2 regions of the Paenibacillus sp. PSB04 genome follow, and region 2 is predicted to be linked to the other one. Evidence: a T-box and tRNA genes for the amino acid it is inferred to sense, from the RefSeq annotation. Region 2 holds a T-box; the other holds one or more tRNA genes.

Region 1 (7,983 bases), 410 kb from region 2:
ATATATTGAAGGGAAAAGGCGAGACCGATCGTATGGGCGCCGAGACCGAGCGAGTTTTTCATATAAACCGGCAAAATGGCCACCAAAAGCGACCCTTTCATAAATTCCACGAGAAATAGAATCGTCAGCAGCCCGATGAAAAAGGGCGAAATCAGCCGGCGGGCTGCCGCCGCTTCCGTTATTTGCGACACGCGTTTCACCACTTCCCTATTTTGGTTTGTGCGAATCCTCCCGGCAGTATGGTCTATACTAATAGTGTACCCCATATGGGGACGAGATTTTCACAGGGTCAAAAAGCCGCTTGCATTCGCCCCCCGATTTGCTATACTGAGCTTTGTAATTTTAACAGATGAAAGGTTGTGACAGCATACATGGACCATAGCCGTACCCCTTTATTTACAGCACTCACACAGCACGCGGCAAAAAATCCCGTTCAGTTCCATATTCCCGGCCACAAGAAGGGAATGGGGACCGATACCGAATTCAGAGAATTTATCGGCGATAACGCCCTCTCTATAGATCTGATCAATATTGCCCCGCTGGACGACCTTCACCAGCCGACGGGCGTCATCGAGGAAGCCCAGATTCTGGCTGCTGACGCCTTCGGCGCCGATTACACGTATTTCAGCGTACAGGGGACCAGCGGCGCGATCATGACCATGATTCTGACGATGTGCTCTCCCGGCGACAAAATCATCGTTCCCCGGAATGTCCATAAGTCGGTCATGTCCGCGATTATTTTCTCCGGTGCCAAGCCCGTCTTCGTTTCGCCGGCCCGCGACGAAAATTTAGGGATCGACCACGGCATTACCGTCCGCTCCGTGCAGCGGGCCCTGGACCGTCATCCGGACACCAAGGCGGTTCTCGTCATTAATCCGACGTACTTCGGCGTCTCCGCCAATCTGAAGGAGATCGTGGACCTCGCCCACAGCCGGCATGTACCCGTCCTCGTGGACGAAGCCCACGGCGTGCTGACCCATTTCCATCCGGAACTGCCGATGTCCGCTATGGATGCCGGAGCGGATATGGCCGCGACGAGCGTGCATAAGCTGGGCGGCTCCATGACGCAGAGCTCCGTGCTGAATCTGAACACGAAGAACGGCTATGTCAATCCGCAGCGCGTGCAAACGATTATCAGTATGCTGACCACGACGTCGACTTCCTACATTTTGCTCGCTTCGCTGGATACCTCCAGACGGAACCTGGCGCTGAACGGATATGCCATGGCCCAAAGTGCCATCGACATGGCGCAGTCCGCCCGCAAGCAAATCAATGAAATTGAAGGTCTCTACTGCTTCGGCAAGGAAATTCTCGGCGGGGAAGCGACTTACGATTATGATCCGACCAAGCTGACCATCCATGTCCGCCATTTGGGCATCACCGGTTATGAGACCGAAAACTGGCTTCGCGAAAAGTATAATATCGAAGTCGAGCTGAGCGACATGTACAACATCCTGTGCCTGATTACGCCAGGGGATAACGAGGAGACCATCTCCATCCTGGTGAATGCACTCCGCGAGCTGGCACAGACCTACTATAATGTAAACACAGCCAACGAGCTGGTTGTTAAAATTCCGGAAATTCCGCAGCTGTCCCTCATTCCAAGGGATGCCTTCTACGGGGATACGGAAGTCATTCCGTTCAAGGAATCGGCCGGACGCATTATCGCCGAGTTTATTTATGTGTATCCGCCGGGCATTCCGATCCTTCTTCCGGGAGAGGTTATCTCCCAGGACAATATCGACTACATTGTCGACCATGTGGACGTCGGGCTGCCGGTAAAAGGACCGGAAGACCGGTATATCCAAAACGTCAAGGTCATTGTGGAAACCGATCCGATTTTTTAATACGCGCGGCTGTTTACCGCCTGCACCAAAAAAAGAAAACCCCTGTCCCGCTTTCGCTGCGGTTCGGGGGTTTCTTGGTGTAGGGCTTGTGGCGAAAAGGATTACTCCTGGTCCAACTGGGCAACCAGCTCGTTATAAGCGGCTTCCACCTTGTTCCATTCTTCTTCGTCTTCAATATTGTAAAGCATCATTTCCTCGTCCTCTTCCTCGACGCGAAGGATGATGCCGTCCGCTTCAGGATTCTCACGTTCCAGCAGCAGTGCATAAACGTTCTCGCCTACATCGAATGTTTCGACAAGAACCATTTCCACGTCTTTGCCGTTCTCATCTGTCAGCGTCAGAACAAATTCCTCATGCTCGTGATCATGGTCATGATCATGATTGCAGGCTTCGCCGTGTTCATGCTTGTGATCGCTCATTTTAACAAAAACCTCACTTATGGTTGGAATGGATCATACCACCGTATCGTATCACGTCCGCATGATCTGGTCAATTTATCCTCCTCGGGGGTTGTCAGTTCAGCGCAGTGATCACTTTTTGCGATACGAGGACGTAATCGCTGGTCTTGGTGGCTTTAATGTAGAACCCCACTTTATATTTGCCCGCGCTGCTGAAATCATACGTAAAATCGTAAGTCCGGAACCAGAAATTATCCTTCTGGCTGCCGCTCACGTCCTGAGACTGGATATCCTTGACCTTTCCCGAAGGATCTGTAATAGCCACCTTTACGCTCGCCACATCGTCCGATAGGCTGTCCACCTGGCAGAATACGTTAAACTTGAGCTTCCCTTTATTGACGTTACCGAAGACGGTATCTCCATTAAACAGAAATATATGTACGTTAGGCTTAATGAATTCAACCTTGTTCGTATCTGAATTAAACTTTACGACCCCGTCAAACTCCCGAATCGGGACATAGGTTTTGCCGTCGATGATATAACCGCCGTCCTGGATTTCCTTGCCGTTCATCCACACCCTGACTTTTTGGGTAATTGAATCTGCAAACACAGAACCCCCCATCAGGGAAAAGGCGAATACGCATACCATAACTTTCTTCCAATTCATCTTGTTCGTTTCCCTCCATTTCCATCGTGATGTTGTATGTATATACGAAAAGTACAAACGCAAGTTGCGCTGTCCATACGGGCAAAACTCACATTTTTTCTCAAAAGTGAAGGAATTTTGTTCCAGGAATACAAAAAAAGCCCCACCTTGTGGGACTATAGCTCCAAATTTTGGTTCAGTTCCTAATTTCTCTCCTTATTTCTTGGTTAAAATACAGGGCACCCCTTTGCCGATCGCACCCGGAACTCTCATCCGTGCCGCGTACGCCATTCCCCGGGCACAGGGCGTTTTACAGGCCTCGCATACGTCGGAGGTCACGAGCCTCATGCCTCGGATGACCTTTTCCCCTTTGGCTTGTGCCGGTTTTTTGCTTTTTCCCTTCGCCATGACAAAACCCCATTTCGCGCGTTTACAGCATATTATGGGGGTAGATGGAAATTGGGAACTGTGGTGTATAATGAAAGAAAAAAATACGAACGGCATGCTCGGCATGCCGCTCATTCACAGGAGGATCAACCGATGAGCTTGCAGCTTCAGATGCTGGGGACAGGCAGCGCTTTTGCCAAAAAGTATTTCAACAATAATGCCCTGCTCGGGGACGGGTCGTTCACTTTGCTGATCGATTGCGGAATTACGGCCCCCCTCGCCCTTCACCAACTGGGCAAAACGTTTAATGACTTGGATGCCGTGCTGATCACCCATATTCATGGCGATCATGTCGGCGGCCTGGAGGAGCTTGCCTTCCAGATGAAATACGCGTACCATCGCAAAATGAAGCTTTATATCGCGGAAGCTTTGCGTGATGTGCTGTGGGAGCACACGCTGAAGGGCGGTCTGTCCCAACCCGGCCAAATCACCTGCCTCGAGGACGCCTTCGATGTACATACGCTTCAACCGGGAGTTCCCTGCCGCCTGTCGGAGCAAATCGAGCTGGAGCTCATCCCGAACCGCCACATTCCGGGCAAAGACAGCTTCTCCCTCTATATTAACGGCCGGATTTTCTACAGCGCGGACATGACCTTCGACCCCGGGCTGCTGGACAAGCTCGTAGGGGAACGCGGCTGTGATACGATCCTGCACGAGGTCCAGCTGGAAGGACCGGGCGAGGTTCATACGACGCTCAGTGAGCTGCTATCGCTGGCGGAGCCGGTTCAGCGTATGATCCGATTGATGCATTATGCGGATAATAAAGACGAGTTTGTAGGAAAAACCGGAGAAATGACCTTCCTTGAGCAAGGGCACGTATATACGCTGTAACCCTTGCTGGTCGATGTGGATTACGGGTGAAAAAACACAGCCGGCTGCAGAAAGATGAACCTTCTCTGCAGCCGGCTGTTATTTTTGGAAACATGACGCTCGTCTTTTATTCAAAAGTAGGCAAGTTATCGAGATTATTCGACGGATCGCCGTCGGCGTCCCCGCGGATGTACATCTCGCCGTCACGGCCTTTAAAGACGTTTACTCCGGCAATGGCACCCGCTTTTACTTCCTGCAGCGCCTGCTCGTAATCGAGCACCCGGCCCGACGACGTTTGAAAGGCCGTCAAGTCGCCGTCACCGTTCTTCTGTACTGCGATAAATTGTTCTCTTCCCGGGTTTCCCATCGATATCCACTCCTTAAGTTGTCATGATATATCAAGGTGACATATGGATATCGTTCCCTGAGAACATGGATTTATACGAAGAAACGAAGCCTACAGTGTTTTCTTCATACGGACATGCGGAATGCCCGCGTCATCGAACGGCTCCTTGGAAATGACCTCGTAGCCTTGTTTTGCATAGAACTGTTCAGCTTGGCACTGTGCATCCAGGATGGAATAGGCCAGCCCCAGTTCCCTCGCCCGCTCTTCCATCGCCATCAGCAAAATGCGGCCGAACCCGTGGGTGCGGAACTCGCGGCGAACCGCGATTCGCTGCATCTTGGCGGTATCGCTGTTATAATAAATGATCCGGCCGGTGGCCACATACTGATCCTTGTCCTGAAGGAGGATATGATGAACATTGTCGCTGATCACATCGTATTCGTCGATCTCCAGGTCGGCGGGCACGTTTTGTTCCTTGACGAACACCTCCTGGCGGATGTCCAGCGCATGTTCCAGCTGCTCGGGGGTCGTCACGTATACTATTTCTGCAGGCATCGGTTACCCTCTCTTTCATGCAATCAATATAAAAAACACGATTGAATCATTATACAAAAAAATGATTTTCCTGTATAGTTGACTCATGAGAGCTCTATGGAAGGGAGACCATGGATCGTTATGGGCATGACCATTGCGCTGATCGTCATTTTATCAGCCATCTTAATCTATTCTTTCATTTATGTCATCCAAAAAGGGTATTCGCGCAAATGGGATGAGGAATAAGAAAAACGTTTATCGACGAACACTCACGGAAGATAGACCGCGTTTTGCGGAAGTTTTTCTTCAGTTATAAGGAAACCGAATCTCCGATGCAAATACTTTCTTATATCTTAAAAAAAGAGGGCCGGTGCAGTCGGAGCACGGGCCCTTGTCTTGTCCAAAGAATCAGGGCGGCGTAATAGGGCCCTTGGAATACACATCCTCGCTGACCGATTTGCCGTAAACGTCCAGCATAATCGGTGAATCGGCCATGGTTGAACCGGGCTTGATCGGCTCCTGCGCATCCGAAAACTCACCCGCGGGGGAGCATCCGGCAAGCAGCAGGCACATCCCTGCCGCGAGCAGCCCGCCTTTGTTCGGCATACCGTGCCACTCCTTCTGTTTCGAAATATACTTTAGTTTTCGCCCGTTTGGATAGCTTCTAATCATGAGCGGCAAACAAATTGTGCATGCCATTCACCGTGAGCAAAATAAAATGATTGACAGCTAACTATGGCGCTGTTATTATATTAAATGTATCTGACTTATACGATCTGCTAGCTCAGCTGGGAGAGCACCATCTTGACAGGGTGGGGGTCAGTGGTTCGAGCCCACTGCAGATCATCTATAGAAACTCTTGAAGCTTAAGGCTTCAAGAGTTTTTTTGTTCACAATTAGCCGCAGAGTTTTAACCCTGTCCCGTTAAGATAATCATCTATTTTGATCCCATATGGACCTCCGCCGTGTTTGCAAAGGAAAGCGTTACATACGATATCTCAGGTTTCACATTTTCCAACAAAGGTGGGGTAACCAAATGAGTAAATTCTTTTTCCACGAACATGATCACGGCCATCGCTGCCATGTCCGCAAACCAAAACCAGTCGTCCTCAAAAAAGAAATCAAGAAAACGATATTCGTCAAAGTGGACTGGGAACCTGTAATCAAAAAGGTTCACAAAGAAAAGCATGTTTCCTGCCATAAAATTCACAAACAGCACCACCACTTCAAAAAACGCCACCATAAAAGATGCCACTGTCGCGATCACTTCGGTGGAGACATGTATTAATTCCGGATTTTTCGGATGAAATCAGCATGACACCTCCCTGATCGCACGCCCGGGAACTTGGTTCCCGGGCGGCATCTATTTTATAAATCACACCGAAAATCCGATAACATAGATGTTACCCATTTTACATAGAGGAGGCTTATGATGGATATCCCTGCTTTATCGATGGCCATGAGCCAGTCCCGGCTGGCTCAAAATGTGAGCATCCAGGTGCTTAAAATCGCTAAGGATCAAGCCTCGCAGGACGGTCAATCCCTGGTCAAAATGCTGGATAGCAGCGCCGCACCCCATTTGGGAAACCGTCTAGACATCCGGATTTAACTGCTCGGCATTCTTTTCTGCCCCTCCAGACGGAGGGTTTTTTTATTTTTCAGCACAACCGTTCAAATTAAATTCATATTTTAGGTCCATATCCCCACCAATCAAACATTCGTTCTCTATCCAACAGACGAAAATTATCTTATGATAAAGATAGTTATTGATACAAAAGTCTTACCAGTATGTGGATACGGGAGAATAGTCTCATGGAAAAGGAAATTGAAATGGCGATCCGCCGCGGCCATCAATTATTCGTTCAAAATTTGGATGGTGAATCCATTACCGGCATCCCCGAGAAATCCGATGATCCGGGCACTTTAAAGATGCGGACGGTGTACGGCTCCATGTGGATTCCGCTGGATGAAGTCGGCCATCTGTCACGCCTCATTCATATTCGTTAATATTCGCTGCCCTGCCTGGGCGGCTTTATTTTTTTATATAACGATTAACCTTTCGTCTCGGAAGGTGCAGGAAAATGTGGTTCAGCAGCACTTGGAACGGTTTATCCTTACATATAAGGAACACACTATGGAAGTACCAACGATTCTATAGGAAGGACGTGTGGCGATGAATACACCGAATGAAGAGGATCGTTTCCCCGGGGTCGATCCCATTCCGGATCCCGATCATGAAACGCCGTCATCCACGGACATGATTGAAGACGTGCTGGAAGAAGGGGCGCGGGAATTGAAGAAAGGTAAACATCCGTCGAACGGGGATTCACCGGATCATCAAGGGTGACGCGTTCCCTCACTGTTCTGGAGACGTTTACGGGCACAAAATAACCCGATGCCGCCGTGGCATCGGGTTATCGGTGTTTAAGAGCGCACTGAAGCGCTCAGCAGCGCAGCCAGCTTATCCGGGTAGTCGGTGATGATCCCCGCTGCCCCTGCGTCGATAAGACGCCGCATTTCCTCTTCTTCGTTGACCGTCCATGGGTGGTATACCTTACCGGCCGCCTTCGCTCCCGCCACAAATTCAGACAGCACCGCAAAATGGTAGGCGTGCAGGGCGTCGGCTTCAACGCTGCGGGCATATTCCCACGGCTCATACAGTCCCTCCATGTACAAAATGCCGGTGCGGATTTCTGGCGCGAGCTGCTTGCAGAGCCGCAGGGAATAGTGATTGAAGCTTGAGATGACGATTCGCTCACTCAGGTTATAGCTTCTTACCATGTCGATGACCTTCTCCTCAAGCCCTGCATAAGGTACCTTCGTATTTTTCAACTCGATGTTGACGACGGTCCCGGTGTCCTGAACCAGCTCCAGCAGCTCTTCCAGCAGCGGAAGGCGCTCCTCCGCAAAATCGGGATGGAACCAGCTGCCGGCGTCCAGCTTGCGCAGCTCTTC
Region 2 (7,983 bases):
CCAAATGTCGCCTGCCCCCATGGTCAGGACAAGCACCCCTGGCTGGAGCCGCGGCTTCAGATCGTTCAGGACATCTTCCTTCGTCGGCAAATAACGGGCGCCCGCATTGCTGTTTTTGACGATCAAATCAACCAGCTTGGAAGAGCTCACGCCCTCGATCTGCTTCTCTCCGGCTGGCGAATAAATGTCGGTAATGATCACTTCATCGGCTCCGCCGAAAGCCCGGCTGAATGCATCGAGCAGGAAGAAGGTCCGTGTATAGCGCTGCGGCTGGAACACGGCGATAATCTTTTTGCCCGTAGCCTTGGCGGCACTGATGGTAGCTTCGATCTCCGTCGGGTGATGCGCGTAATCGTCGATGATCAGAATATCGTTCTTCTCGCCGAGCACCTGGAAACGGCGTTTGGCACCGTGGAACTTCGAAACGCCCGCAGCGATGGATTCGAACGGAATCCCTGCCTTCAGACAGGCGATCACCGTGGCCATGGCGTTATAGACGTTGTGGCGTCCCGGAACCGAAAGCTCGACGGTTCCCAGCGTCTGTCCGTTATGCTTCATCGTGAAGGATGCGTGACGGTCGCCCAGGACCAGATCCTCGGCGGTATATTCCGCATCGGAATCGATCCCGTAGGTGGCCACATTGCAGCGGATCGAAGGAAGGATCGCGCGGATATTCGCGTCATCAGCGCAGACGACGGCCGTGCCGTCTTCCTTGATCTGGCTCAAAAACTGCACATAAGCGCTCTTCAGCTTCTCGAAATCGCCGTCGTAGTTTTCAAGATGATCTGCCTCAATGTTCGTCACGATGCCGAGCCACGGATGGTACTGCAAAAAGGAGCCGTCGCTCTCATCCGCCTCAGCCACCACGTAGTCCCCTTTGCCGGCTTTGGCGTTCGTGCCGACGTTCATAATTTCCCCGCCGATAATAAACGTCGGATCTGCGCCGCATTCCTCCATGGCGAGTGCAATCATGGACGATGTAGTTGTCTTGCCGTGTGCTCCCGCAACGGCGATGCCCTTGCGCTCATTCAGCAATCTGGCCAGCATTTGCGAGCGGTGAAGGATCGGAATGTTCAGATGCTCCGCCTCTCTTCGTTCCACGTTGTCCTTGGGAAGCGCCGTCGAATAGACGACCAAATCCGCTCCGTGAACCTGCTCGGCCGTATGGCCTATATAAATTTTGGCTCCCTTGGCAGCCAGTTTTTCCGTTAATTCCTGGGCAGCCACGTCCGAACCCGTGACCGTATATCCCATTTCCAGCATAACCCGTGCGATGGCGCTCATCCCGTAGCCACCAATACCGATAAAATGAACATGTTCAGAATTCAACAGATTTTCACCAACCTTTTTCAGAATCGGTCTGACCCAGCAGGGCTGCCCGCACATCAGAAATCAAATACAGCGTGCCGGACACCACTGCCAAATCCCCCGGTTCTGTCCGTGACTTAAGTATGTCTAGCGCGTGTTTCCAATCCGGTTCTACGATGATCTGCAAACCTGGTTTGCCGTGAGAATGCTTCAGCCGCTCCACAATGTCCAGCAAAGCATCAGCGTCCATTTTTTTTCGGAAATCCGGCTCGGTCAGGATAAGCGTATCCACTATTGGAAGTATATGCTTCAAAGAGGACTCATGATGCTTATTTGACAGCATTCCCATCATCAAATTTAACTGTTTAAAGTGATAATGCCTTTGCAGGCTCTTGCTGAGGCTCTCCAGCCCCTCCGGATTATGCGCCCCGTCCAGAACAATCCGCGGAGAATCGCCCACTTCTTCGAGCCGGCCGGCCCACTTCGTATCCCGGAACCCCTTCAGCAGATCCTCATCGTCCATGACAAAAGCCATGTACTGCCGCAGCACTTCCAGCGCCATCATCGCGCCGGCGGCATTGGCAATCTGGTGCTCGCCCTTCATCCCGATGCTCAGATCCAGCTCGCGGAAAGGACCTTTGAAATGGAACGTCTGTAACGAACCGTCCAAACCGGTATATTCGTAGGTGAACTGCTCTCCCGCCAAATACAGCGTGGCGCGGCACTCTTCGGCTTTTTGCTTCAGCACCTCAATGACTTCCGGCTGGTTCACGCAGCTGACCACCGGAACGCCTGGTTTGATAATGCCGGCCTTTTCCGTGGCGATTTCCACAAGCGTATCGCCAAGAATATCGGTGTGGTCCATCCCGACATTGGTGATGATGGAGACGATGGGGTGAACGATGTTCGTTACATCCAGCCTTCCCCCGAGCCCGGTCTCCCATACAACCACGTCAGGGTAGCATTCCTCGGCATAATACAGGATCGCCAAAGCCGTGGACACTTCGAACATCGTCGGCGATCCGAGCTCCGTGGCCGCAATTTCCTGCACCGCAGGGTACAGGCGGTTCGCCAGGGAGAGCAGCACCTCCTCCGGAATGTCTTCCCCGTTGTACTGAAAGCGGTTCGTGAATTTGGTGATATACGGCGAAGTATACGTGCCTACCGAATAACCGCTTTGCAGAAGTACACGGGTCAAGTAAGCGCATGTCGACCCTTTCCCGTTCGTACCGGCGACATGAATGAATTTCAGCCTCCGGTGCGGGTTCCCGAACTTCTCCATTAACGTTTCGATCCGCTGCATCCCCGGTCTGATCCCAAACGGAATCAGACCGTTAATCCAATTCGCCGCCTCTTCATATGTGCGCAGAGAAGCCTCCCGTCCGGCTTCCAATTGATCCCCCATACCATTCACCTTCTGAATTTTAGTTAAGTTTCTGCTGCGTCGTGATCAGCCTCTCAGCTCTTCGATCCGTGCGATGACTTTGCTGCGTTTATCGGAATAGTCGGCCATCTTGGCCTTCTCCTCTTCAATGACTTTTGCCGGCGCTTTCGCCACAAAGCCTTCATTGGCCAGCTTTTTCTCCACCCGCTGCACTTCGCTGTTCAGATGCTGCAGCTCTTTCTCCAGCCGCGCAATCTCCTGGTCAATGTCGATCAGACCGGCAAGCGGCAGGTACAGCTCGGCACCGGTAATCACGGCAGTCATCGCCTTGTCCGGTGTCGTCAGGTCGAGACCTGCCGTAAAGCTCGAGGTGTTGCAGAAGCGCTGAACGTATACTTCGTTCCGGTTCACGATCTGCAGCACTTGCTCGTCGCCCGCCTTCAGCATCAGCTCGATCTTCTTGCTCATCGGAACATTAACCTCTGCGCGGATGTTGCGAACGGCACGGATGGCATCCATCAGCAGCGACATCTCGGCTGCAGCTTCGGCATCCTCGAAGGCTGGATCATACTCCGGCCATGCCGCAAGCGTGATCGTTTCCCCTTCGTGAGGCAGATGCTGCCAAATTTCTTCGGAGATGAACGGCATAAACGGATGAATCATCCGCAGCGTGCGGTCCAGCACATAGCTAAGCACCGACTGCGTCGTTTTCTTGGCGCTCACATTGTCTCCGTACAAAGAGAGTTTGGCAAACTCAATGTACCAGTCACAGAGGTCATCCCAAATGAAGTTATACAGGAGCCGGCCCGTTTCACCAAATTCGTAGGCATCTATTAGACGCGTAATGTCACGGGAAGTTTCGTTCAGGCGGTGGAGAATCCAGCGGTCCGCCGTGCTGAGCTCTCCGCTTATGTCAATGTCGTCATATGTGAATCCTTCCAGATTCATCAGAGCGAAACGGGAGGCATTCCAGATTTTATTGGCAAAGTTGCGCGCCTGCTCCACGCGTTCCCACCGGAAGCGCAGATCCTGCCCCGGCGTGCTGCTCGTGGAGATCATGTAGCGCATCGCATCTGCGCCGTACCGTTCGATGACGTCGAGCGGATCAACGCCGTTGCCGAGCGACTTGGACATTTTCCGTCCTTCGGAATCCCGGACCAGTCCGTGCATCAGCACGTCCTTGAACGGAATTTCGCCCGTAAATTCCAGCGCGGTAAAGATCATCCGGGCTACCCAGAAATAGATGATGTCATAGCCCGTAACGAGCACGTTCGTCGGATAATAACGTTCCAGATCCGCCGTCTGCTCCGGCCAGCCGAGGGTAGAGAACGGCCACAGCGCCGAACTGAACCAAGTGTCCAGAACGTCGTTGTCCTGCGTAAGCTCGGTGCTTCCGCATTTGGAGCATTGAGTTACATCCTCATGGGCTACGTGGATCTCGCCGCAGGATTCGCAGTACCAAGCCGGAATCCGGTGTCCCCACCACAGCTGACGGGAAATACACCAATCCCGGACGTTTTCGATCCAGTTCAGGTACGTTTTCTCGAAACGATCCGGAACGAAGCGTACCCCTTTGCCCGCCTTTTGCGCCTCGATGGCTCTTTCCGCGAGCGGCTGCATTTTAACGAACCACTGCGTCGACAGGTAAGGCTCGACTACGGCGCCTGTGCGCTCACTATGCCCTACCTGGTGCACATGGTCTTCGATTTTGATCAGCACGCCGAGATCCTTCAAATCCTGAACGATCTGCTTGCGGCAATCGGCCCGGTCCATGCCTTCGTACTTCGCGGCCTGGTCATTCATCGTGCCGGTCTCGTCCATCACGATGATTTGCGGCAGATCGTGGCGCAATCCCACCTCAAAATCGTTCGGGTCGTGTGCCGGAGTAATTTTCACGGCGCCGCTGCCGAATTCGCGTTCCACGTACTCGTCGGCAATAATCGGAATTTCGCGTCCGACAATCGGAAGCACGAGCATCTTGCCGATCATATCCTTGTAGCGCTCGTCTTTTGGATGAACCGCTACCGCCGTATCGCCAAGCATCGTCTCAGGACGCGTGGTCGCTACCGTAATGTGGCCGCTTCCGTCCTTCAGCGGATACTGCAAATGATACAGATGACCGTTGACTTCTTTATATTCAACCTCAATATCGGACAAGGCGGTTCTGGCGGCCGGATCCCAGTTGATGATCTTTTTGCCGCGGTAGATCAGCCCTTTTTCATAGAGTTTCACGAAAACTTCGCGAACCGCCTTCGACAGACCTTCGTCAAGCGTAAACCGCTCTCTGGAGTAATCCAGCGAAAAGCCCATTTTGGCCCACTGTTCATGAATCGTTTCCGCGTATTGGTCCTTCCATTCCCACACTTTCTCCAGGAACTTCTCGCGCCCCAGGTCGTGGCGGCTAATATTCTGCTCACGCAGCTTCTGCTCCACCTTGGTCTGCGTCGCGATGCCCGCATGGTCCGAGCCCGGAAGCCACAAGGCGTCGTACCCCTGCATCCGCTTCGTGCGAATCAGAATATCCTGCAGGGTAAAGTCGAGGGCGTGCCCGATATGGAGCATCCCCGTTACGTTTGGCGGCGGAATCACGATCGTATACGGCTCAGCCTCGGGCTTCTGCCCGGCTTTGAAATACTGGCCGTCGATCCAGTATTTGTACCATTTCTTTTCGGCCGATTTCGGGTCATACGTCGTCGGCATCCCGGTTGTTGCTTGGTTTTCCTGGTCTGTCATATTGTTCATCCTCCATCACAAGATCAGCTTTGCCAAAAATACAAAAAACCTTTCGTCCTCAAAGGACGAAAGGCTGTTCTTTCGCGGTACCACCTTTGTTTTGCGACAGCAAGCACAAACACGCATGCCTTCGCAACACTTCGTACAGATAACGGCTGCAGCCGGCCGGCTCTACCTCCCGCGCCTTCGGACGCAAGTGCTCAAACCGACAACTTCCGGGCGACTTCGGACAGCTGCATCCTGCGGAATCTTCCAGCGCTGCAATTCCGCTCTCTGAAGGGCAATACCGCCTACTCTTCCCGTTCATCGTTTTTGTGAAGATGGTGAAATGGATCATTTTTCAGCGAAGCTGAAGCGTTTCATATCGCAAGAAAAACTTCCGCCAAATTCAGGATGTCTTCTGTATTTGACGTTCGTTGATGTTTTTCTGCAAAACATATACTCCATAATAACGCGCTTCATGTCGATAGTCAACTTCCCTTAGTCCAAAGTGCAGGACCATTTTCCCGTGTTCGGGCAGACCTCATCCCGGGCACAAAAAAAAAGAGCCCGGCGCCGCAAAGCGCCAGGCTCTTCTGATTGCCTCAAAATCGTTACGGAATATACAGAATTTGACCTTCCTGCACGGTCTGGTCCGCCAGCCGGTTGTACAGCACAAGCTCCCGCGGCGTCAGCTGATAACGGTCGGCGATCGTCTCGAGCGTCTCCTCCCGCTGAACGATGCACAGCCGGACCTTACGGAACGGAGTCTGCTCGGAGATACTGCCGAGGAACAGGTTCTTCCATTTGATATCATCGGCTTCAGCAGCACCCGCGCTGGCGATGGCATCAGCAGCCTGCTGCTCCTCCTGCGCCTGCTGGTACTCAAGCTCCTTGATCGAACGGCTTGAGGACAAGATCGAGGAAAAGCCGATCGCTTCCTTCTCGCCGGACTCGGGTTCCTTCTTGCTTCCGAGCGCAATCCGCATTTCCCGGTCTTCAGGCGGTTCTTCCTGCTGAACTTTATCCTGGAAAGCTCCAAACGGGAACGTAGGCTCGCTGAACGGGTCTTTACCCGCCGCGTTCAAATAGATGTCTTCTTCCTGCTCTTCATCCGCCTGAACCGCCGTCGCTTCCGGATGCAGCAGCTCCGACTCCTCTTCATGCTCAAAATGCCACTTGTTCGGGTACTGGGGCTCCGCTGTCCGCTCCGATGGTTCCTTGTCCGTATGTAAAGCGGATAATCCGGCCACCTGCGGCGGAGGCGCTGCCGCTTCCCGCTCAGGTTCGTGGGCAGATTCCCATGCGGTAGACGGCGCAGTTTCGCGGGAATCGGACGCCTGAGGCACAGCCGCTTCCTCCGGCTCGGACGGAGGAACAGCAGCCGCTTGCCATGCGGCTTCCCAGGCTGCCGCTTCCCGTGCTTCATCCGAGTCACTGGCTTCCGCAGCTTCGATCGGAACCTGTTCCGGCTGCTCTGCCTGAATTTGGGACTGAGGCGGCGTAAAGGATGGAGCCGGTGCGGTCCAGACAGGCGCAGGGTCGTCTGGCGGCGTGAATTCACGCTGTTCCGGTTCTGCCGAAGCCGGCTCTTCCTCCCGCTCTTGCGCGAAGATCGCCGCTTCCTCCGGAAGGTCCTCATCCGGTGCATGAACCACCGTGAATTCGTCCGCTTTCCAGGCGGGTGATTCCGCGACCTGAGTCTCGATGCCGCGCAGAGAAAGAACGCCCGTAATATTCAGGCTCCGTTTGGACAGCAGGTCGACGTCAAAATTCTCGATTTCCACCGCAATGTCATCCAGCGAGGTTACCCGGTTCAAGGGAACCGTAATCTCCACTGGAATGAAATGCTCCAGCCGCTGCGTCCCTTCTTCCTCACCTTCGCTTCTGTACAGCCCCGACAGGAGCAGATGCCCGCGCAGACTGGCTTGTTCGTCCTGGCTGATCACTTGAATATGCGGAAGCAGCTCGATTTCCTCGAGTTCTTCGATACCCGCCACGTCTTCGTTTAAATGGATGCGTTCGTAAATGTCAAAGCGTAAACCGTAGGACTGGTCAAACACAAATAACGTCCTCCTTTTCGGCATATTTCTAACCGTGGGCCATCCCCACAGCACGAGCCAAAATCGTTACTCGTTCTATTTATATGCTTTAAAAAGAGGAGCATGCCAGTTTTCATATGATACTTAGGTTTACGCTCTCACAAGGGCTTTGAGACGCTCCATATCCTCGGGCCACGGATCGCTCACCTCAATCTGCTCGCGTGTGAGCGGATGGGCGAAAGAGAGACGCTCCCCGTGAAGCGCCTGCCTGCCGATGGCGGACATGCTTCCGCCGTACAAGGCATCGCCCAGCAGCGGGTGACCGACATGACTGAGATGAACGCGGATCTGATGCGTCCTTCCGGTTTCCAGTTCCAAATAGACGAGGCTGGCTTGATTCCCGGCTTCTGCGTGGAGAATCCGGGTCACCGCAGATTGCCCTCCCGGAGACACCCGTCTGCGCTGCTTGTGATGGCGGTCCTTGCCGATGGGCAGGTCGATGACCTTCATCTCCGCAGGGATCCGCCCCTCGACAAA

What was found. The T-box of region 2 lies ahead of K2F33_RS15315 (valine--tRNA ligase). A T-box ahead of a tRNA ligase gene usually reads a tRNA of that ligase, here a tRNA-Val.
Region 1: it encodes a tRNA-Val, which carries the amino acid that the T-box ahead of K2F33_RS15315 (valine--tRNA ligase) is inferred to sense. The anticodon was not compared.

Annotation. Positions count from the first base shown of each region.
Region 1 is NZ_CP081301.1:3,738,978-3,746,960, reverse strand. It holds gene K2F33_RS17290 (MFS transporter) at 1-191, opposite strand, end outside; gene K2F33_RS17285 (aminotransferase class I/II-fold pyridoxal phosphate-dependent enzyme) at 372-1,847, shown strand; gene K2F33_RS17280 (DUF1292 domain-containing protein) at 1,949-2,266, opposite strand; gene K2F33_RS17275 (copper amine oxidase) at 2,361-2,912, opposite strand; gene K2F33_RS17270 (hypothetical protein) at 3,108-3,299, opposite strand; gene K2F33_RS17265 (MBL fold metallo-hydrolase) at 3,432-4,169, shown strand; gene K2F33_RS17260 (DUF3892 domain-containing protein) at 4,276-4,515, opposite strand; gene K2F33_RS17255 (GNAT family N-acetyltransferase) at 4,606-5,049, opposite strand; gene K2F33_RS17250 (hypothetical protein) at 5,437-5,634, opposite strand; tRNA gene K2F33_RS17245 (tRNA-Val) at 5,802-5,874, shown strand; gene K2F33_RS17240 (hypothetical protein) at 5,966-6,283, opposite strand; gene K2F33_RS17235 (YjfB family protein) at 6,458-6,637, shown strand; gene K2F33_RS17230 (hypothetical protein) at 6,841-7,035, shown strand; gene K2F33_RS17225 (hypothetical protein) at 7,202-7,375, shown strand; gene K2F33_RS17220 (glycerophosphodiester phosphodiesterase) at 7,453-7,983, opposite strand, start outside.
Region 2 is NZ_CP081301.1:3,326,906-3,334,888, reverse strand. It holds gene murC (UDP-N-acetylmuramate--L-alanine ligase) at 1-1,332, opposite strand, end outside; gene K2F33_RS15320 (bifunctional folylpolyglutamate synthase/dihydrofolate synthase) at 1,337-2,713, opposite strand; gene K2F33_RS15315 (valine--tRNA ligase) at 2,759-5,425, opposite strand; T-box leader at 5,484-5,741, opposite strand; gene K2F33_RS15310 (LysM peptidoglycan-binding domain-containing protein) at 6,019-7,467, opposite strand; gene K2F33_RS15305 (RluA family pseudouridine synthase) at 7,597-7,983, opposite strand, start outside.